Regions from separate parts of the Weizmannia sp. WK01 genome, predicted to be linked through region 3. Evidence: predicted binding sites of a transcription regulator. Region 3 holds the regulator's gene; each other region holds the start of a gene.

Region 1 (7,442 bases), 790 kb from region 3:
TTTTTCTCCCCGTATACGAACCGGCGTGAAGACGAGTGGGGCGGCAGTCTGGAAAAACGGCTTGCATTCCCGCTTGCTGTCGTCGATGCTGTGAAAAAAACGGTGGCGGAATATGCGGACCGGCCGTTTTTAGTCGGATACCGCTTATCCCCGGAAGAACCGTACGAACCGGGGATTACGATGGATGACACGTTCGCGCTTTTGGATGCGCTGATGGAAAAAGAGCTCGACTATGTGCATATTTCCCTGCAGCACTTCTGGTCTAAAGCCCGCCGCGGCGGTGAACCCGGCCGTCCGCGCATGGAACAGATCGTGGAACATGTCGCAGGCCGCGTGCCTTTGATCGGCGTCGGCTCCCTGCACACAGGAGACGAGGTTTTGAAGGCAATGGAAACCGATGTACCGCTTATTGCCCTCGGCCGTGAGCTTGTCATGGAGCCGCATTGGGTGGAAAAAATTAAAGCCGGCCAGGAGGATGCAATTCAAACCGCGTTAAGAAAAGACGACCGCGAACGGCTCGTTATTCCGGAACCGCTGTGGAAGATGATCATCTCAACGCCGGGCTGGTTCCCGTTTGCAGAATGACATCTGCATGTTGCACGGCATTGTCAAAGAATGAATGGCTGCGCTTGCGAGGCTCGGTTGATACACGAATTGAAGTTTACGTAATGGCCAAGGAATGAATGGCTTTGCCGCGAAGCTCGGTTGGCGATCGAATTGAGCATACGCAATTGTCAAGAAATGAATGGCTTTGCCGCGGAGCTCGGTTGGCGATCGAATTGAAGCATATGTAATTGCCAAAGAATGAATGGCTCACTGCGGGGCCCAGTTGGCGATCGAATTGAGCATACGTAATGGTCAAGAAATGGTTGGCTTTGTCGCGGGGCTCGGTTGACGAAGCATATATAATGGCCAAAGATTGAATGGCTCACTGCGGGGCCCAGTTGGCGATCGAATTGAGCATACGCAATTGTCCAGAAATGATTGGCTGCGCCGCGAAGCTCGGTTGACAACTGAAGTGAAGCATATGTAATGGTCAAGGAATGAATGGCTGCACCTGCCTAATCTGGCCTAGAGCTAGAGCCGGAGTATATGGATGCGATGGAATGGGCATCATTATATATAAGTTGGCATGCAATTTTTGGGCTGGAATTACCTACCTTCTCCAGTTATTGATTGACACGCATTGCTGCGGGTTTTCAGCACGCGGCTTTTGCGCGACTTACGGCGTGCCCGAATTTGTTCCCGCAAACACCGTTAACAATGCAGGATTCTGCCTGGTGTAAGAACCACTATACTGCAAAAGAAAGTGCAAAAAGCACCATTAACATGCAGGATGTTGCCTACCTGCTGATTCAGAAACCGAACCCTTTTAAAAAAAGGGTTCGGTTTTCTTGACTTTTTTAACTTACGATATTAAACTAAGTTACGAAAAGTAAGTTTTAAAAACAGGAGGAATTTAGGATGACAAAAACAAAATGGGCAGTTGACTATGCACATAGCACCATTGATTTCACAGTAAAACATATGATGATTTCAAAAGTAAAAGGGTCTTTTCAAAATTTCGAAGCCGAAATCGAAGCTGATCCCCAAGATTTAACGGATGCAAAAGTTTCTTTTATTGTTGATGCCAGGAGCATTCATACGAAAAATGATGACCGCGATAATCATCTTCGTTCTGCTGATTTCTTAGATGTTGAACAATATCCGAATATTACATTTGTTTCCAAGTCGGTTACAAAGGCAGGGGACAATGATTATAACGTTACCGGTGATTTAACGATTCATGGCGTGACAAAAGAAGAAACATTTAAAGTCACATTTGAAGGGATTTCGAAAAACCCGATGAGCGGCGCGGAAACAGCCGGCTTTAGTGCAGAAGGGACCGTAAAACGGAGCAATTACGGCCTTACTTGGAACGCAGCCCTTGAAACAGGCGGTGTCCTCGTTGGCGATGAAATCAAATTTACGGTGGAATTAGAAGCAAGCAAAGCGGAATAATTGCGGAGGCGCCAATTTAGATTGGCGCTTTTTTCTTTGGGCAGATCATGCTTCTTATGGCCAAGGTTTTGGGATGCTTTTTTTCTATTAAATAACATAGCCGGGCTCTAGGTGAAGAAAGACCGTCTTTTTTCCGCGCTTCCTTAACTTAGACGCACTCTATGTGAAGAAAGGACATCTTTTTTTCGTGCTTCCTTAACGTAGACGGGTTCTATGTGAAGAAAGGCCGTCATTTTTCCACGCTTCCTTAACAAAGACGCACTCTATGTGAAGAAAGGCTTTCGTTTTTCCACGCTTCCTTAATGTAGACGCCTTCTATGTGTAGGAAGGCCGTCATTTTTCCACGCTTTCTTCACATAGACGCACTCTATGTGAAGGAAGGCCTTCGTTTTTTCGCGCTTCCTTAACATAAATAAGAACTTTCCTCAATTGCTGTGATGTGCATCACAAATAAGCAGGTGCTGATGGTTTATGATGAAGGCAGCAATGAAATGGAGGAGTGAATTCGATGGAACGTTTTACAACGAGCCAGACTGTCGGGGAAATCGTAACCTTATTCCCAAAAGCGGCGGATCTGTTTAAAGCAAATCGTATCGATTTTTGTTGCGGCGGCAATGTGTCTGTGAAAGAAGCTGCGGAAAAGCGCAACCTATCAGCAGATGAACTACTTGATGCTATTTGCAACCTTTATGGCCAATATGCCGGAAAAGGCACTGAGCAAAATTGGAATGAAGCGGGCTATACGGAAATTGTCAACTATATTCAGGCCACCCATCACGCGTTTTTGCGCGAGGAACTGCCAAACTTGAGCCCGTATGTAACAAAAGTGATGCGTGTCCACGGCGGCAACCACCCGCATCTCATCGAAGTGCATGAACTGTTTAACCAATTAAAAGCAGAACTGCTGGAGCACACTGAAAAAGAAGATACCGAACAATTTCCTGCCATTCGTGCATACGAAAATCTTCCAACTGCCGCTAACCTGAAAGCCGCGACAGCCGGTTTGACCGACCTTGAAACAGAACATGCTGCTGTCGGGGAAATTTTGCACCGGCTCCGCGAAATTACGAATGACTATACGTTGCCAGAAGGGGCATGCCGTACATTCCAGCTCGTATACCACCGCCTTGAAAATTTTGAAAATGATACATTCCAGCACATTCACCTGGAGAATAATATTCTATTTAAGCGGTTGCTCGAAGAAGCCGTTTGACTTTTAAAAGGCTGTCCTCCCAGGCAGCCTTTTAAAAAGGGGCGGTTTGCTTTTTATTTTTCTTTCCTGGCCCCGGGGAAAGACAACTCGTTGCGCGTGCGTTCCTCTTTTGTCGTTTTGAGACCTCCAAAAGAACAGTTTGCTCGGATTCCAGCTCTCTTTTGTCTTTTTGAACCCCCCAAAAGGACAATTTGCCCCGGGTCCGGCTTTCTTTTGTCTTTTTGAAACCTCCAAAAGGACAGTTTGCCCGGATTCCAGCTCTCTTTTGTCTTTTTGAGACCTTCAAAAGGACAATTTGTACGGATCCCAGCTCTCTTTTGTCTTTTTGAGACCTTCAAAAGGACAATTTGCCCCGGGTCCGGCTTTCTTTTGTCTTTTTGAGACCTCCAAAAAGACAGTTTGCCTCTGGTCCGACTTTCTTTTGTCTTTTTGAGACCTCCAAATGGACAATTTGCTCGGATTCCAGCTCTCTTTTGTCTTTTTGAAGCCCCCAAAAAGACAATTTACCCCGGGTCCGGCTTTCTTTTGTCTTTTTGAAACCTCCAAAAGGACAATTCACCCCGGGTCCGGCTTTCTTTTGTCTTTTTGAATCCCCCAAAAGGACAATTTGCTCGGATTCCAGCTCTCTTTTGTCTTTCATAACTCCGATGAAAGACATTTTGCTGCGTGGGCAACCCCCTTTTGTCTTTCATCACCTTGAGGGACCACTGAAAAAGTCAATCTGAAAATTCAAAATAATTATATGTACAATAAATTGAAAAAAAATGCCCCCAGTATTTGGTATAATAAAGTTATACTACAAACCAAAACCAAACTGGGGGTATCTATCATGCTTAAAGAAAAAGATAATCAATTAAGCATCTATTCCATATTATACGATAAAATTCCTGAAAATCATACACTTAAATTATTAAGAGATGAAGTGGATTTTAGTTTTATCAATAAAATGCTTGAAAAAACTTACTGTAAAGAATATGGAAGGCCAGCAAAAGAGCCCGAACTTATGGTTAAAATCTTGGTGTTACAAAAACTCTATGACTTATCTGATGAGAAAGTTATAGAAAATTGCTCATTAAACCTTGCATATATGTATTTTTTAGGAATCAATCCGGAAGACGACCTCCCTCACCCAAGTCTTTTGGCAAAATTTCGTAAAAGTAGATTAGAAGGCAATCTCACTATAGATGAAATTATTATTGAAATCATAAACCAATGCATTGAAAAAGGAATTTTACAAAAGGTTTCTGGTATAACGATTGATTCCACTCATACAGAAGCCAACACCAAAAAATATAGACCGGAACGAGTCATGAAACAATTAGCGAAAAAAATCTTTAAAACCGTTAAAGAAGAAAACGGAGAAATACCAAGTGAAATCAACCAAGAAATCCCTGATTATAAAGAAATAGAAAACCATGATGAAGCTAGAAAAACAATGAAGTCCTATCTTGAAGAAACGGTATCAAAGGTAGAAGAACTAGTTGAACTGGAGAAAGCACCTGAAACAAAAGCACTCGTTAATAATGCGAAAGAAATTTTAGCAGACCCGAAGTTTATGGAGCAAAAAGGGGTACGATCGATTGTCGACCAAGAAGCGAGAATAGGGTATAAAAGCAAAAATGATCCTTTCTTTGGTTATAAAACGGAATTTATGATGACAACAGAAGATCGAATGATTACAGCTGTTCATACTGGTAATGGAGCTTATGTGGATGGAACGAAGTTTGATGAATTATTAGAGTTAACCAAGAAAACGAGAATAAAAATGCCAGAAGTATATGGTGATAAAGCCTATTTTAAAAAGCCAATCTTAGACAAAATCTCTGAACTTAAAGCAAAGGCATACATCCCTGTAAGTGAAGCTGCATATCGCATAGACGAAGAAAGATTCAGTTATAACAAAGATTCTGACGAGTGGTTCTGTAGTCAAGGAAACAAAACAATCAAAAAGAAACACTATATAAGAAAATGTGGAAAAGAAACGTATAATTACTATTTTGACAGAGAACAATGTAGAAATTGCCCAATGCGAGAAGTTTGCATAACCGGAAAAACAGTCGGAAAAGTATTAGGGATCGGAATCAACACCCCAGAATTTTATGAGTATAGTCAACAACAGAAATCGGAGGGATTTAAAGAGAAGTATAAAAAAAGAGCATGCCAAGAAGGGAAAAATGGCGAAATGAAGAATTTCCACGGGTTAGATCGTGCCAAATGGTACGGTCTAAAAAGCATGGGCTTACAAGCCAAGCTAACAGCCTTGGCAGTAAATTTAAAGAGGATAGCCGCCATACTATCCTCTAAAAAGGCGAATTATAGCCAAACATTTGTCATTTTTACTAATTTCTATGGTAAAGAGTACCATTTACAGAAAATTTCTTACACTACACAGCAAATTTTACATAAAAAAATGGCTTTTTTCAGTGGTCACTCACCTTGATGAAAGACAATTCGCTGCGCGGGCACTTCACTTTTGTCTTTCATAGCTCTGATGAAGAACATTTCACTGCCCGGACGCCCCTCTTTTGTCCTTCATCACCCCAATGAAAGACATTTCGCTGCCTGGACGCCTCTCTTTTGTCCTTCATCACCCCGATGAAAGACATTTCGCTCCCACGACGCCCCCTTGTCTTTCTTTGCTTTAATTCTTACCGGCGGGAAAATCTTTATACCCCGAGCAGTTCCTCCGTCAGTTTTTCCTGGTGAATGAGGTATGTGCCTTTTTCCTGCGGGAGGATGAGGTTTTTTTCTTTAAGCTGGCGGATCGTGCGGCTGACCGTTTCACGGGTGACGCCGATCATGTTGGCGAGGTCGGAGTTGTTGAGCGGGGTTTTCACGAGGACAAACCCGTCTTTTTCCTGAACGCCATGTGTGCGGGTGAGGCGCAGAAAAAGTTTGACTACTTGCTCGTAAGCGTTGTTTAAAATCTGGGCTTCGAGCCGGTCCTGCAAGTCAAGGATTTCATCACTCATCACACCGTATAAAGTCATGGTCAGCTGCGGATTGTTGAGCAACACGTTTTCAAAATCAGTAATCCGGATCGCAACGAGATTCGTGTCTACAACCGCCATCGCATTCGCCGGGTAGCTTATTTTACGGAAAAAACCAACATGCGGGAACATGTCGCCATCGCGAAGCAGTGTGACAACTTGCTCTTTGCCGTTCGCATCGGTGCGGTAAATTTTCACTTCCCCGCTTTCAATAAAATAAACGGCTTCCTGCGGGTCCCCCTGGAAAAAAATATGCGCATCCTTTTCTGCATGCTTTTTAACAGATATATCGGCGATCACAGCCAGATCCGCGTCCCCGAGTCCTTTAAAAAGCGGCATTTTACGCAGGTTTTCCAAAGCGCTCACTTCCCTTCTTCAATAAAGTGCAATTATCCCTCAATTACTCGGTATTCTCCAAATTTCATAGATATCATTACGTAGCTGCAGGCGGCCTGCTGGACAAATCCCTCAACACACCCTATTGTACACAAAAATAAGCACACCGCCCAAAGTCAAAGTCAATGTTAAAAAAATAAGAGTGTCCCCCCTCGGAACGCCTCTTATCCTTCCTTCAATAAAGTGCAACTATCTCTCAATTACCCCGCGTATTCTCCAAAGCCAATGTTAAAAAAGAAGAGGGCCCCAATCGGAGCGCCTCTTATTAAGAAGGAATCGATTCTGTAGGATGGGCAGCCGTTTCCAGTGCTTCCTTTTTGTCAAATTCTTTTTCCGTTTTGGAGATGACGACCGTCGCGACGGCATTCCCGATAATATTTGTGAGCGCGCGTGATTCAGACATGAACCGGTCCACGCCGATCAACAGCGCAATCCCTGCAACCGGGATAACCGGGAACGCAGACAAAGTCGCAGCAAGGGTAATGAAACCGGAACCGGTCACGCCGGCCGCCCCTTTCGATGTCAGCATTAAAATCAGCAGCAGCATGATTTGGTGCCCGATCGTCAGGTGCACATTATACGCCTGCGCAATGAAAATGGATGCCATCGACAAATAGATGGCGGTGCCGTCCAGGTTAAACGAGTATCCGGTTGGAACGACAAGGCCGACAACCGATTTTGAACAACCGAATTTTTCGAGTTTTCTCATCAGGGAAGGCATCGCCGATTCCGATGAAGAGGTCCCGAGCACGAGTAAAAGTTCTTCCTTTATATAAGCGATGAACTTGAAAATGTTGAAACCAAACGCTTTTGCAATCCCGCCGAGGACAAGCAAGATAAAA
Region 2 (7,442 bases), 1.1 Mb from region 3:
AAAGACGGCCTTCCTTCACATAGGGCGCGTCTATGTTAAGGAAGCAAGCAAAAACGAGGTTCTTCCTTCACATAGAGGGCGTCTACGTTAAGGAAGCGGTGAAAATTGCAGGCCTTTCTTCACGTAGAGCCCGTCTACGTTAAGAAAGCGAGCAAAAAAGACGGCCTTCCTTCACATAGAGGGCGTCTACGTTAAGAAAGCGCGAAAAAAAGACGATCTTTCTTCACGTAGAACCCGTCTACGTGAAGGAAGCAAGCGAAAAGGAAGACCTTCCTTAACATAGAGCCCTTCTACGTTAAGAAAGCACGCAAAAACGGGGTTCCTCCTTAACATAAGGCGTGTCCATGTTAAGAAAGCCCGAAAAAAAGACAGCCTTTCTTCACTAGGGCGCGTTTCAAGTGCAAGCTTTTCTTTGGATTGTTCTAACACCCTTGCATTACATTTTTGCCAAAGCTGTCAGCATCCTTGCCAGATCTAGATATTTGGCTTATTCGGCAAGCCCTAAGTAGGCCGCTCTTTTAACTTGCTTTAATTTTCTAGGCTTATTTCACAACCCACTCATCCTTAGGCCCGTCCAGCTCCATTTTTTGTAATTCCAGCCTCATCTTTTCTGTTTCCAGCAGGAAGTTTTCGTTTTTCAGTTTTTCAAGCTCCAGTTCTTTCTCCAAAACTTGTACTCTTATTTTTTCGCGCGACTTAAAAAAATTCGTTACAATTGCGACAATCGGCACAGAAAAAATTAAAATGACTGAAATCAATCCGATAAAGTCATCCATTAGCACACCCCCGGCATATTCTTAAAGCCATTATACAATAAGTTCTGCATTTTTTTACAATTTCCGTTAAAAAGGAGGGGACAAGTTTCCCCATAGCATGGGCTGCCCTTTACCATGCGGAAAAGTTTTTTGCCCCCAAAAAGTAGCGTACAAAAAAACCTGCCTTGATTCAAGACAGGTTTTTTTGCTATCAGCCTGTATTCCGGAGCCCTGCGGCGATGCCGTTGATTGTAAGCAGGACCTCCATCAGCAGGTGCCGGGCTTTTTCATCTTTGTTTTCGCGTTCACGCAGTTGCGAAATAAGGTAGACTTGGAACAGGTTCAGCGGGTCAACGTACGGGTTGCGGAGACGCACCGATTCTTTAATGTTTGGCGTGTAATCCAGCAATTCTTTTTGGTCCGCAATCTTTAAAACCATTTCCTTCGTTAGTTCGTATTCCGCTTTGATCAGGCCGAAAATCCGGCCGGCAACTTCAGGATCTTTCACCAGCCTCGTATATTCTTCAGCCGTGGAAAGCTCCGCCTTGATCAATGCCATTTGCAGGTTATTGATCGTTGCGTGGAAGAACGGCCATGATGCATACATTTCCTGGAGCAACTTGAAATTGCCGGTTTCTTCCACATATTTGCTCAGACCTGTTCCGGCTGCATACCAGGCGGGGAGGAGCTGGCGGCTTTGCGTCCAGGAAAATACCCACGGAATGGCGCGCAAGTCTTCGAAACGGGCGCTCCCTTTCCGGCTCATCGGGCGGGAGCCGATGTTGAGTTCACCGATCTCATTTAAAGGCGTTGCCTGTTTGAAATAAGACAGGAAGTCAGGGTCGCGGAAGACGAGTTCCTGATATTTTTCAAGCGCATATTCGGAAATTTTATCCATTGCCCTGACAGCTTCTTCGTTTGGCGTTTTGCCATTTTTCTCGTTCTGTTTTTGTTCCGTGATGGCACACATCATTGTAGATGTCGCCTGCTCAAGGCTTCGGTAAGCAATGTCGCGCAGCAAATAGCGCGATGACAGCACCTCACCCTGCTCGGTGATTTTCACGCCGTCGCCAAGTGTAACTGGCGGCTGGGACAAAAGGCTTGAATAAAGCGGGCCGCCGCCACGCCCGAGCGAACCGCCGCGCCCGTGGAAAAATTTCAGCTTGATGCCGTATTTGGCGCCCATTTCGTGTATTTCTTTCTGTGCTTTGTACAGCTGCCAGTTCGCTGTCATCGTGCCGCCGTCTTTGCTACCGTCGGAATAGCCGAGCATGACTTCCTGCAGATTGCCTCGCACCTTTAAATGGTTCCGGTAAATGGGCATTTGGAAAAGGGTTTCGAGCATTTTCGCGCCGTTCCGCAAGTCCGCGATCGTTTCCAGAAGCGGGGCGATATGGATCTCGCTTAAAATATCCCCGCTCGGGTAGACGCGGTACAGGCCGGCTTCTTTCGCGAGCACGAGCACTTCCAGCACGTCGCTGACCGAGTGTGCCATGCTGATCAAATATACCTGGATGGACCGTTCGCCAAATGTTTGGTGGGCGCGTTTGATCATCCGGAATGTATTGATGACTTCCTGCGTTTCCGGCGTAAAAGTATCATAGATTGAAATCATCGGCCGCGGGTCGTTTAGAGCCTTCAGGAGCACCGCGACTTTTTCATCTTCGGACAGATTTTTATAGTCCTTCGCAATATTGACGTTATAAAGCACCTCGGCAAGGGCCGATTCATGCTCGCCGCTATGGTTGCGGATATCGAGTGATGCCAGGTGGAAACCGAACAACTCGACCTGGCGGATGACTTTGCGGAGCAATTTAATCGGATGCCCGGCCGGATGGTGCTGGTTCACGCTGTCCCGGATCATATACAGATCGGCAAGGAGCTCCTTTGCGGATTGGTAGCCGCCATTGTTTTTTCCCACACATTCCAGTTTATGGATCATAATCGTCAGCTTTCTGCGGTAAATTTCATCTTTTGTCGGCCATAATTTTGCAGCCGGCATTGTATTTTCTTCGCTTTCCACAGACGCAAGCAGGGCATGGCTGGCGCTTATTTTTTTGGAAGAATGGCTGAGGAGCTCCCGGAGTGTTGTAAGCGACTTTTTATATTTTTCCAATACGAGTTCACGTTGCATTTCGAGCGTTTTCCAGGTGATGTCCGCGGTCACGTTCGGGTTTCCGTCCCGGTCGCCGCCGATCCACGAGCCAAAATGAAGATAGGAAGGGACTTTAAATCGCTGTCCGTACGATTCGTGCAGATAGTCTTCCAAGTCTTCGTGTATGCGCGGCAGCACGTCGAACAGGACATTGTCGAAATAGTAAAGCCCGTTTTTCACTTCGTCGAGAACGGACGGTTTTTTCTCGCGGATTTCGGAACTTTGCCATAAAATGGTAATCTCATTCAAAATCGTTTCTTCAATGACTTTTTTCTCGTAACGGGTGTTTGCATATTCGAGCGCTTTTAAAAGATCTGCAATGCGTTTGTGGATTTGCAGAATGGTCCGCCTTGTTGCTTCTGTCGGGTGTGCCGTGATAATCAGTTCAAGCGATAAGCTGTTCAGCAGTTCTGCAACCATTTCAGCCGGCACTTTTTCTTTCCGCAGCGTTTCGATGCCATCTTCAAGTGAACGCGGTTGAACCTGGTCTGTATCTTCCGATTGGTACTCCCGCCGGCGCTTAATCCTAAAATTTTGCTCGGTAATATTAAATAATTGCAGATAGGTAGAGAAGGCGCGGATGACTTCCTGGCGTTCTGGCGGATTCAGATCTGTAATTTCTTTTTTTAATTGAAGGTAGAAAGCCTCATCGCCTGTTTCCCTCGCTTTTTGTGCCAGGGAGCGAATATTTTGGATCGTTTTGAGCAATGCTTCGCCGCCTTCAAATAGGATCACTTTATCCAGCAGCCCGGCGAGAAAATCCATGTCTGCCTGCAGTGCCATCCGGGGTGCTTTCTTTTCATCAATTTGATGCAAGGATAATCGCTCCTTTCATTTGGTAGAAAAATGCACAAAGAAAATGATACTTATTATTATACTTGTAAAATGAAAAAAGTCTAATACTTTATAAAATTAAAAAACAGCAAAGGAACATTCCCTACATAGAAGGATAAATTAAGGATAAAATGCGAACAATTAAAAGTCAACGGTAAATATCATTCGTGTTTTTTGCGGGGCAAGTACCGGGGATGGGAAGAAAAGAATTGGCGGTGAAACCGTTTTTTTCTTCTTTAATAATAAATTAAGAAATCGTTGTTAGAGTACAAATAAAGCAGCCGGTATGAAGAGAAAAGGAGATGCTTTCTTTGAAAAAAGTGCATTTATATGAAATTGATTTTATGTGAGGCTTTATTATGCTCGGCGTACTGGCTGTCCACATCACGTCCATTTATGATGCGCAATTGAATGACTGGACAGTTGCGTTTTTGTCGATGTCTGCCGTCCACGCTTCCATGCATGTGATGCGGATTTTTTTTAAGCGGGCAGATTCTGCGTTTTTGGAGGACAGAGCAGGCATTCAGTCATTTGGGTGGGATCAGCCATTCATTTCTCTGCCCGGGTCAATTTGTGAAAGTGCGCACAAAAGGGAATACCGTTTACATATCTGACCTTTTCAAATAAAATCATTTGTGAAAAATGTAAACGGATAATAACGGAAAAACCGTCATTTTCCTTCATGCAGGCAGGTGAATTTTCAAATTTTCGCCATAAAATATGTGAATCTGATCACAAAAATAGTGGTATACTTACCCATGTGGAAGAAAAGAAAATGAACGGAACGATCAATTTCAGTCATAAAAGAGCATGCCGTCCATCTCTTTCACAAACCGTATGGCAGCATTTGCTGCAAAAGTTTAATCGTCCTGCTTTAAAGGAAAAGCAGTATGGAATCCATTAGGAGTTGGCACAATATCCATAGACTGGATAGGGGCCCGCCATGCCGGGCTTGCAAAACTGCTTTCATACAGTGGATATATTTTTTACTTTTGATGGGAAGGAAGATTATACATGAAAAAGGTCAATCGTATTGCAGTGGTTGGAACGGGTGCAGTTGGTACAAGTTACTGCTACGCCATGATTAATCAGGGTGTTGCAGAAGAGCTTGTTTTAATCGATATTAACGAAGCAAAAGCAGAAGGGGAAGCCATGGACCTGAACCACGGCCTGCCATTTGCGCCTACGCCGACCCGCGTTTGGAAAGGCGATTATTCCGATTGCGGCACTGCCGATCTTGTTGTCATTACGGCAGGTTCCCCGCAAAAACCGGGCGAAACAAGGCTTGATCTTGTTGCCAAAAACGCAAAAATTTTTAAAGGCATGATTAAGAGCATCATGGACAGCGGCTTTAACGGGATTTTTCTTGTTGCCAGCAACCCGGTTGACATTTTGACATATGTAACTTGGAAAGAGTCCGGCCTGCCGAAAGAACATGTTATCGGTTCGGGCACAGTGCTTGACTCCGCGCGTCTCCGCAACTCTTTGAGCGCCCACTTCGGAATTGACCCGCGCAATGTCCATGCCGCAATTATCGGCGAACACGGCGACACGGAACTTCCGGTTTGGAGCCATACAACGATCGGTTATGACACCATTGAAAGCTATCTGCAAAAGGGAACCATTGACCAAAAAACATTAGATGATATTTTTGTCAACACGAGAGATGCGGCTTACCATATCATTGAACGAAAAGGGGCCACATTTTACGGCATCGGGATGTCTCTGACCCGGATCACAAGAGCGATCCTGAACAATGAAAACAGTGTTTTGACAGTCTCTGCCTTTTTGGAAGGCCAGTACGGAAACAGCGATGTGTACATTGGTGTTCCTGCCGTTATTAACCGCCAAGGCGTCCGTGAAGTGGTTGAAATCGAGCTGAACGACAAAGAACAGGAACAATTTAGCCATTCTGTTAAAGTATTAAAAGAAACGATGGCACCTGTATTGTAAGCATGTGTCGGCTGGGCTTCATGGGAGGCCCGGCTTTTTCTTTGAAAAAAATCCCGGCGCCTGCCTGAAAAAGGACTGCCGAAAAAGTTCACGTTTGTTCCGTGCCCCCGCTCCTAAATTTATGCTATACAAGTTGAACTAAAGATTCCTACTCTCTATGTATTCCCGGAAGCCATGATGATCATTGATTTTGACGCGAACAATTGAAATTCACTTTAATAAAATGACCAAAATATCGCAGCTCTGTTGCCTCCTTCATGCAAATTGGTGCTCGGGCTTGATGTAAAAACTTAAGTTCATTTTATACGGGACCCCATAGGTGGATATAAAAAAGCAGCCTTGAATCGGTTCAAGGCTGCTTTTTCTTAATTCAATATGATCACTTTGACTGTACGGCGCCCCCATGCGATGGAAGCTTTTTTGTTCGGCATCAGGACATCGATGATATGGCCCTTAATGGCACCACCGGTATCGGCTGCGATGGCAACCCCGTATCCTTCAACCCAGACTTTGCTGCCGAGCGGAATGACCGACGGATCGACAGCGATCAATTTCATGTTCGGGTTTTTCTTAATGTTATATCCTGTAGCAGTAATGTCCGACTTCGTATCTTCATGGTTATAAGATGTTGCCGTCACATAAAAGGATTTGCCTTGTGGCGTACTGTGGCTGGCAGATGCGGCGGGTTTGGTTCCGGCCGTTTTCCCGGCACTGGCTTCCGCTGGCTTTTTCGCTTGTGCTTCTGCGTTTTTTTCTGCTTGCGCTTCTGCTGCTTTTTCGGCTTCAGCATCGCGTGCTTGTTTTGCGAGGGCTTCTTCCCTTGCTTTTGCAGCCGCCTGCTGTGCCTTTATTTCTTTTTGCAGGTTGCTGATTTTTGTATTCAAGTCGGTTTGTTTTTGTTCCGCTTGTGACAACTCATTTTGAATGCTGTCATACTTCGATTTTAGTCCCGACAATGCCTTTTCCTTTTCTTTTAAATCTGTTTGCAGTTTTGCTTGGCTGCTTTTTAAGTTTGCCTGCTCCTGTTCGAGCACTTTTTCCTGGTCTGCAATGGCTTTTTTATCGGCTTCAATTTTCGCAAGGTCTGCTTTTTGCTGATCCAAAAGGCTTGTATCAGCGTTCAGCAGGGTCGCGACTGCACTGACCCGGTTGATCAGGTCGCCAATGCTTTCCGCGTTTAAAATCGTTTCAATCACATAGTCGTATTGGTTGTTTTTTTGCATGGCAACGAGGCGTTTTTTAATCACGCCTTCCCGTGCAGAAACTTGGTCCTCCAGCTTTACAATTTCCTCTTTTTTCTTTTCGATAGAATCTTTTGCTGACTGGATTTTCGCTTCGGTTGCTGCGATATTATCTTTATTTTTTTGAATGGACGATTGCAATGTATTCCAGTCTTTTTGCAAATTCTCCATTTTGCTTTCGACGGCTTTTTTCTCCGATTCTTTCTTTTGGATGGTTTGCGTATTTTCATCCAATTTTTTCTGTAAGGAACCTTGATCTGTTTCTGCATAGGCATTTAGTTGTGCCGTGCCAACGAATATGGCAAACGCCATAACTGCAATTCGCCTTTTTAAGTGCATAAGACAACTCCCTTCTCCGTACTCTTGTTATAACACAAATAGGTAGAAAGGAAGATTACAATACGATTAAATTCATATTACGAGAATGAAAACGGACTCAAATCATGTGAAAAAGGGAAAAGATAGATTTGGGTGCTTTTTCGGCTGATGGTGGGCAGTTATTAG
Region 3 (7,442 bases):
TCATTAGCGGCTTATGGGCATAGCCTTCATTCCGCAATCACTTTTCTCAAACACTTCCCTCTATTTTGCAACCATCTTACTTACGGTTTATACGCTTCCCTTCATTTCGCAATCACCCCGTACAGGACTCATGCCGCTTCCCTTCTTTTCGGCTTTTGCCATTTCAACACCCCTGTTCATTTGTAAGCATACACAAAGCGTGTATGAGAAACAGAAAAAAGAGGCTCCCGGTCACTTCCCGGGAGCCTCATTAAAAATGTAACGATCTAAAACATGAACCGAAACATGGAATGGTACAGTTTTGAACGTCTGTAAAAGCCGTTATCCCAGCATTTTCAGGCGCTTATTACATCATGCCGCCCATGCCCATGTCAGGGGCGCCGCCGCCTGCAGGTGCCGGCGGTTCAGGTTTGTCGGCAACAACTGCTTCTGTTGTAAGCAGCATTGCAGCAACAGATGCAGCATTTTGAAGTGCGGAACGGGTTACTTTCGTCGGGTCCACGATACCCGCTTCAATCATGTTGACCCATTCTCCATTGGCGGCATTGTAACCAATGCCGACATCTTCTTTTTTCAGGCGTTCGACAATGACTGAACCTTCAAGGCCGGCATTTTCCGCGATTTGGCGTACAGGTTCTTCTAAAGCGCGTGCAACGATATTGATGCCTGTTTGAACATCGCCTTCTGCTTGAATGGAAGCAACTTTCTTGATGACATTGATCAGCGCCGTGCCACCACCAGCTACAATGCCTTCTTCAACAGCAGCGCGCGTAGAGTTCAAAGCATCTTCAATGCGCAGTTTGCGTTCTTTTAATTCGGTTTCTGTCGCAGCACCGACTTTGATGACCGCTACGCCGCCGGCCAGTTTTGCAAGGCGTTCTTGTAATTTTTCACGGTCAAATTCGGAAGTCGTTTCTTCCAATTGCATGCGGATTTGGTTTACACGTGCGGAAATTGCAGCAGAGTCGCCTGCCCCTTCAACGATTGTCGTTGTTTCTTTTGTAACAACCACTTTTCCGGCACGGCCGAGTTGGTCAATGGTTGCAGATTTCAAATCAAGGCCGAGTTCTTCTGTGATCACTTCGCCGCCTGTCAGGGTTGCAATATCTTCGAGCATCGCTTTGCGGCGGTCACCGAAGCCAGGCGCTTTTACCGCAACGGCATTGAATGTGCCGCGCAGTTTGTTGACAACGAGTGTTGCAAGAGCTTCCCCTTCAACATCTTCCGCAATCAGCAACAACGGTTTGCCTTGTTGGACAACTTGTTCCAGAACAGGCAGGATTTCCTGGATATTGGAAATCTTCTTGTCTGTAATTAAGATGTAAGGGTTATCCAGAACAGCTTCCATTTTGTCGGAATCCGTTACCATGTAAGGCGATGCATAGCCACGGTCGAACTGCATTCCTTCCACAACGTCCAATTCCGTTGAGAAGCCTTTTGATTCTTCAATGGTAATAACGCCATCGTTGCCCACGCGTTCCATTGCTTCAGCGATCAATTCGCCGACTTCTTCGTCAGCAGAGGAAATTGCAGCAACTTGGGCGATGGAAGCTTTGCCTTCGATTGGTTTCGAAATGGCTTTTAATTCTTCGACAGCAGCCGCAACTGCTTTTTCAATCCCTTTGCGGATGCCAACCGGGTTTGCACCTGCTGTTACGTTTTTCAGGCCTTCACGGATCATTGCCTGTGCCAGAACAGTTGCAGTGGTTGTACCGTCACCAGCTACATCGTTCGTTTTGCTGGCCACTTCGGAGACAAGTTTGGCACCCATGTTTTCAAACGCGTCTTCGAGTTCAATTTCTTTTGCGATCGTGACACCGTCATTTGTGATCAGCGGAGAACCGAATTTCTTTTCCAGAACGACGTTACGTCCTTTCGGGCCCAATGTCACTTTTACAGCATCTGCCAGTTTATCCACACCACGAAGCATACCGCGGCGGGCTTCTTCGCCGAATTTAATTTCTTTTGCCATTTATAAAACCTCCTCATGTCATATCGTTATTTCTATGTTTCAACAAGCCAGGCTTATTCCACAACCGCCAGAATATCGCTTTCACGAAGGATTAAGTATTCTTTTCCGTCATATTTCACTTCAGTGCCGGCATATTTCGAGAAGATGATGCGGTCGCCTACTGCTACATCGATGGCAACACGTTCACCGTTATCAAGGGTACGCCCGGAACCGACAGCCACAACTTTGCCTTCCTGTGGCTTTTCTTTTGCCGTGTCAGGCAGGACAATACCGCTTGCTGTTTTTTCTTCCGATTCAACTAATTCAATGACAACGCGATCACCCAGTGGTTTTAACACGTGAAACAACCTCCTTAATTCGTATTATGTAAAATTTTGTCCATTATTAGCACTCGCATAAGTTGAGTGCTAACACATTTATTATAATAAATAATTCCTTGCTTTTTTGCAAGTCTCTCATCCAACTTTTTTTATTTTTTTCGGGCCCTGCATCCTTTAAAGAGCCCCGTCAAAGGATGCCGGTTGCGCGCCTCCATTTCAGCCGCTTGCCCTTTTATAAGTATGCTTGATCACCATCCGGATATGCAACTGAAAAGGCTGGCTCTGCGCACGGCATTTGAACCCCGCCCGGTTCAATAGTACAATGAACATATTGGACGAATTTGCGATCCTTTAAACTTTGAACTGGCAAGAAAGGAAAAGAACGCGTGAAAAAAGAGTATGTGTATATTCTCGTGACGTACATCCTTATGCTGCTGTCCGGCGCCGTCGGGTATCCGTTGCTCTACTATGCCGGGGTGAACGTTTTCCACGAACCGGCAGACAGCATGCGGACATTGACGCCCCCGCTTTGGACCGTCATCAGCTTTATCATCGGGCTGATCATCGTCCTGTACTTTTTAAGAAAAGCCGCAAAGAAAGAAACAGACCGGACTGAACCGCTTCCGGCCGCGCCATCCGCCATATGGGCAATAGGCGGCGTCTTTCTTTGTTTCTTTGCCCAGACTGCAGCCGCGATCATTGAATCATTATTCGGTGCCCCGGCTGCCTCCAACAATACGCAGCAAATCATGGCGCTGATTGAAAGATTTCCGCTCGTCATCCTCATCAGCTCGATCGCAGGGCCGATTCTCGAGGAAATCGTTTTTCGGAAAATCATTTTCGGCACGCTGCGCAGGCGCTTTTCATTCCTTTTATCCGGTATTGTCAGCTCGGTTATTTTCGGACTCGCGCATACCGAACCGAGCCACTTGTTTTTATATTCCCTTTTAGGGCTGACGCTCGCTTATTTATACGAGAAAACAAACCGGATCACCGTTTCCATGTTTGCGCATGTTTCCATGAACACGATTGTGGTCGTGAGGCTGCTTTTGCACCCGTCCGTTCTGCAGACATCCGTACATGAAATTTACAGCTCAATTGGAGGACTTCTATAATGAGACCACTTTTTTCAGGGATTGTAAACTGCCTGCTCGGGGCTTTGTTCACTTATTTTGCCATTCAGCAGGTACAAGTGGGCGGCTGGGGCTTTTTTTCTTATTTACTGCTGTTGATTGCAACATTGGATCTGGGTTCCGGCATCAGGCTGATCTTTCTCCATTTCAAGCTGAAAAACTCAGTGAAAAAATAAAAGCCGTTTTCCGGCTCCGTCCGGAAAACGGCTTTCTTATTCAGAAGCAATCGTCTGTTCATCCATTGGCATTTCTTTTGCCGCTTTTTTGGCATTGCGGTACGCCATTTTCGAAATCAGTGTGCTTGCTTCATACAGCAAAACGAGTGGAACAAAGGTAATCAGCTGCGAAAACACGTCCGGCGGGGTGATGATGCCGGCAGCTGCAATCAAAGCAAGATACGCATATTTTCTTACCTTTTTCAACAGTCTCGGCGTAATGATGCCAAGCCGGGTCAGAAACAGGACCACGACCGGCATTTGGAACACAAAGCCAAACGGAAGCGTGATCTCTAGCAGAAACTGAATATACTCCCGGATCCCGATCACCGCACGAATGCCCATTTCATTTGACAAGCCCATCATAAACTTCACCATCAGCGGACAAAGCACGAAATAGGAAAAAGAAACGCCGGCTATAAAAAGCAAGATGGAAACAGGAATGTAACTTAATGTCAGTTTCTTTTCTTTCTCATACAGCCCCGGGCTTATAAACGCCCAAAGCTGGTACAAAATCACCGGCAGGGTCAATAGGCATGCGATCACAACCGAAACTTCCATAAAAACCTTAATAGGATCGGTTACCCTGAAGGCATTCATCGTGAACATGCCGGCATTTTTGGCATGCTGCAAATAACGTATAACAGGTTTTGCGGTAAAAAAGCCAACAACCAGGGCAAACAGAAAGAAAATGAGAACGGTAATTAACCGCTTTCTCAATTCCTGGATGTGTCCGGTAACCGGCATTTTTTTCGTATTCATCGCCGTTCCCCTTTAAGTGCCGGCGTTGAATCCGCCCTTTTCCCTTTGCACGCCACAGCCAAATCCGGCCATTGCCATTTGCGCCTGCATTCCGTTTTCAATCGGGCCACCCCCTGTACCCACTATGATAACGGAAAAAAAGCTTTTTGGCTATGGCTTCGCAACCGGCTCTTTTGTTTCTTTCAAATTTTCTTCATCATTTGAATAATGTTTTAAAAAGTAGATCAGTGCCTGCAGTTCCACGGCCAGGTCAATATGATGGACGCGGATATCCGGCGGCACGTTCAGCCGGGCAGGTGTAAAGTTTAAAACGCCTTTTACATTTGTACTGGCAAGCTCGTCTGTCACTGCCTGGGCACTGGAAGCGGGGACCGTCAAAATCACAACCGTCACATCTTCCGCGCAAAGCCGTTCTCTTAATTCGTCCATGCTGTAAACAGGCACATTGCCAACATGGCTCCCCACCTTCCCGGGGTCATTGTCAAATGCCATCACAATCCGTGCGCTGTTATTCTTCGAAAAATTGTAATTCAAAAGGGCTGTACCGAGGTTCCCAACGCCAACCAGCGCTACATCTGTGATCTCATCCTGGTTCAGCGTCTTGCCGAAAAAAGACAATAAATATTTTACATTATAACCATAACCTTTTTTTCCAAGTGCCCCGAAGTAGGAAAAATCCCTGCGTATCGTAGCGGAGTCGACTTTCACCGCTTCACTCAGTTCCGCCGAGGATACCCTTTGCTTGCCAAGTGTATATAAATTTCTCAGGTACCGGTAATATAATGGAAGCCGTTTTGCAGTGGCTTGCGGTATTTTTACTGATTCATCCTTCATGTGAAATCCCCCAAGTTGAAAGCTTAAGTTTTTTGTGCTGTTGGTTCCAATCGTGCGTCCATTCCAGAATGGCAGCGCTGCCATTCTTCATTATAATATTACTCCTATCTGAGCAAAGAAAAAATATGTTTTAAAAAAATGCCTGCATGCGTCTTTTTCTCTCTCCAACTATGTTAAATATATCACAAGTAAGCATTTTTTTCATGGGTTTTTACGAATTTATGTGAAAAGTTTTTTGACAAATTCCGATCACGCCGGTTGAGTTGCAGTTCGCCTTCCTGTACACTTACAATGGTATAGAGGTGAACATAAAGATGATGTTGCTGCAAGTTCAACAAGTCACAAAATATTATGGCGCTGAACTTATTTTATCGGATATAAAATTAGAAATTCAAACAAAAGACCGGATTGCCTTGGTCGGGAGAAACGGGGCCGGCAAATCGACCCTCCTGAAAATCATCGCCGGCCAGCTTTCTTATGATGAAGGTTCCATCATTATGCCGAATGGTGTCGAAATCGGTTATCTCGCCCAAAATACCGGACTCGAATCGGATCTGTCCATTTGGGACGAAATGATGTCGGTTTTTAAAAATTTGCTGGATATGGAAAAACAGCTTCGCGAATACGAACAAAAAATGGCCGACCCTAAGATTTATAACCGCCCGGCGGAGTATGAAAAAGTGCTGCATGCTTATGATACTTTGCAGACACGTTTTAAAGATGAAGGCGGATATCAGATCGAAGCGGATATCCGGTCCGTTCTGCATGGCTTCCGTTTTGACCAGTACGACTACAACACCCCGATCCGGACATTAAGCGGCGGGCAAAAAACACGCCTTGCATTGGCGAAATTGCTGCTCACAAAGCCGGACATCCTCATTTTGGATGAGCCGACAAACCATCTCGATATCGAAACGCTCACCTGGCTGGAGCAATATTTACAAGGCTATGAAGGCGCCATTCTGATCGTGTCCCATGACCGTTATTTTCTGGATAAAGTCGTCAACCAGGTCTATGAAATTTCAAGGCATTCCATTAAAAAATACCACGGCAACTACAGCCGGTATCTGGAACAAAAGGCCGCCCAGTACGAGCGAGAGGTCAAACAATATGAAAAGCAGCAGGAAGAAGTTGCGAAATTGCAGGCATTCATCCAAAAAAACATTGCCCGTGCCACCACGACAAAGCGGGCGCAAAGTAGGAGGAAACAACTGGAAAAAATGGAATTGATGGACAAGCCGCTTGGCGATGAAAAATCTGCCCGGTTTTCGTTTGAAATTGCCAAACAAAGCGGGAACGAAGTCCTTCATGTCCGGGATGCTGCCATCGGCTACGACGGGGAGCCGGTTGCCAAAAACATCCATCTTTCAGTCAAAAAACAAGACAGTGTTGCCCTTGTCGGCCCGAACGGCATCGGCAAGTCAACGCTTTTGAAATCGATTATCCGGAGAATCCCGCTGATATCCGGCACGATCGAATATGGCTCCAACGTTATGACCGGCTATTACGATCAAGAACTGGCCGACTTATCTTCCAATAAAACGGTCCTCCGGGAATTATGGGATGCATACCCGCTGAAAACAGAAAAAGAAATCCGCACGGCACTCGGGAATTTTCTTTTTTCCGGCGATGACGTTTTAAAAACCGTCTCATCCTTAAGCGGCGGCGAAAAAGCCCGGCTTGCCCTCGCCAAATTGATGCTGGAAAAGGCGAACTTTCTAATTTTAGATGAACCGACAAACCACCTTGATTTGGACAGTAAAGAAGTACTGGAAAATGCGCTCATCGATTACCCGGGAACGATTTTGTTCATTTCCCACGACCGCTATTTCATTAACCGGATTGCCACAAAAGTGGTGGAGCTCTCGCCGGAGGGAACCCGTGAATTTCTCGGCGACTATGATTATTATGTGCAAAAAAAAGAAGAAATGCTGGAAATTGCACGCCTGGAAAACACGAAACAAGAAAAGGTTAAAGCGGAACAGCCGGCGAAAAACAACTACCGGCAGGATAAAGAAGCAAAAAAACGCGAGCGGCAAAAAAAGCGGAGGATTGAAGAAATTGAAACAAGAATTGAAACGTTGGAAACAGAAATTCATGACCGGGAAGAAAAAATGGCCGACCCGGAAATCTTTCAGGACCATATTAAAATCCGCGAGCTGACAGAAGAACTGGAGCAACGGAAATTGGAGCTGGACGCGCTGAT

Evidence for each region. The regulator Rex, encoded in region 3, represses fermentation and respiration genes when NADH is low (regulators of the CRP and FNR family bind a similar motif). The targets are predictions, from matches to a motif close to TTGTGAAATATTTCACAA.
Region 1: a site for Rex is predicted at 2,434-2,451, ahead of ric (iron-sulfur cluster repair di-iron protein). Genes of this name have one in related genera too.
Region 2: a site for Rex is predicted at 4,465-4,482, ahead of OF158_RS03680 (L-lactate dehydrogenase). Genes of this name have one in related genera too.

The regions. Positions count from the first base shown of each region.
Region 1 is NZ_CP109616.1:501,444-508,885, reverse strand. It holds gene OF158_RS02435 (NADH-dependent flavin oxidoreductase) at 1-585, shown strand, start outside; gene OF158_RS02430 (YceI family protein) at 1,465-2,001, shown strand; gene ric (iron-sulfur cluster repair di-iron protein) at 2,510-3,214, shown strand; partial or broken gene OF158_RS02420 (IS1182 family transposase) at 4,044-5,519, shown strand; gene OF158_RS02415 (Crp/Fnr family transcriptional regulator) at 5,881-6,561, opposite strand; gene dctA (C4-dicarboxylate transporter DctA) at 6,866-7,442, opposite strand, start outside.
Region 2 is NZ_CP109616.1:796,795-804,236, forward strand. It holds gene OF158_RS03665 (hypothetical protein) at 543-776, opposite strand; gene ppc (phosphoenolpyruvate carboxylase) at 967-3,726, opposite strand; gene OF158_RS03675 (hypothetical protein) at 4,104-4,358, shown strand; gene OF158_RS03680 (L-lactate dehydrogenase) at 4,759-5,697, shown strand; gene OF158_RS03685 (3D domain-containing protein) at 6,063-7,277, opposite strand; gene OF158_RS03690 (hypothetical protein) at 7,406-7,442, shown strand, end outside.
Region 3 is NZ_CP109616.1:3,412,911-3,420,352, forward strand. It holds gene groL (chaperonin GroEL) at 347-1,972, opposite strand; gene groES (co-chaperone GroES) at 2,026-2,310, opposite strand; gene OF158_RS16195 (CPBP family intramembrane glutamic endopeptidase) at 2,679-3,407, shown strand; gene OF158_RS16200 (YdiK family protein) at 3,407-3,601, shown strand; gene tatC (twin-arginine translocase subunit TatC) at 3,638-4,402, opposite strand; gene OF158_RS16210 (redox-sensing transcriptional repressor Rex) at 4,553-5,236, opposite strand; gene OF158_RS16215 (ABC-F family ATP-binding cassette domain-containing protein) at 5,551-7,442, shown strand, end outside.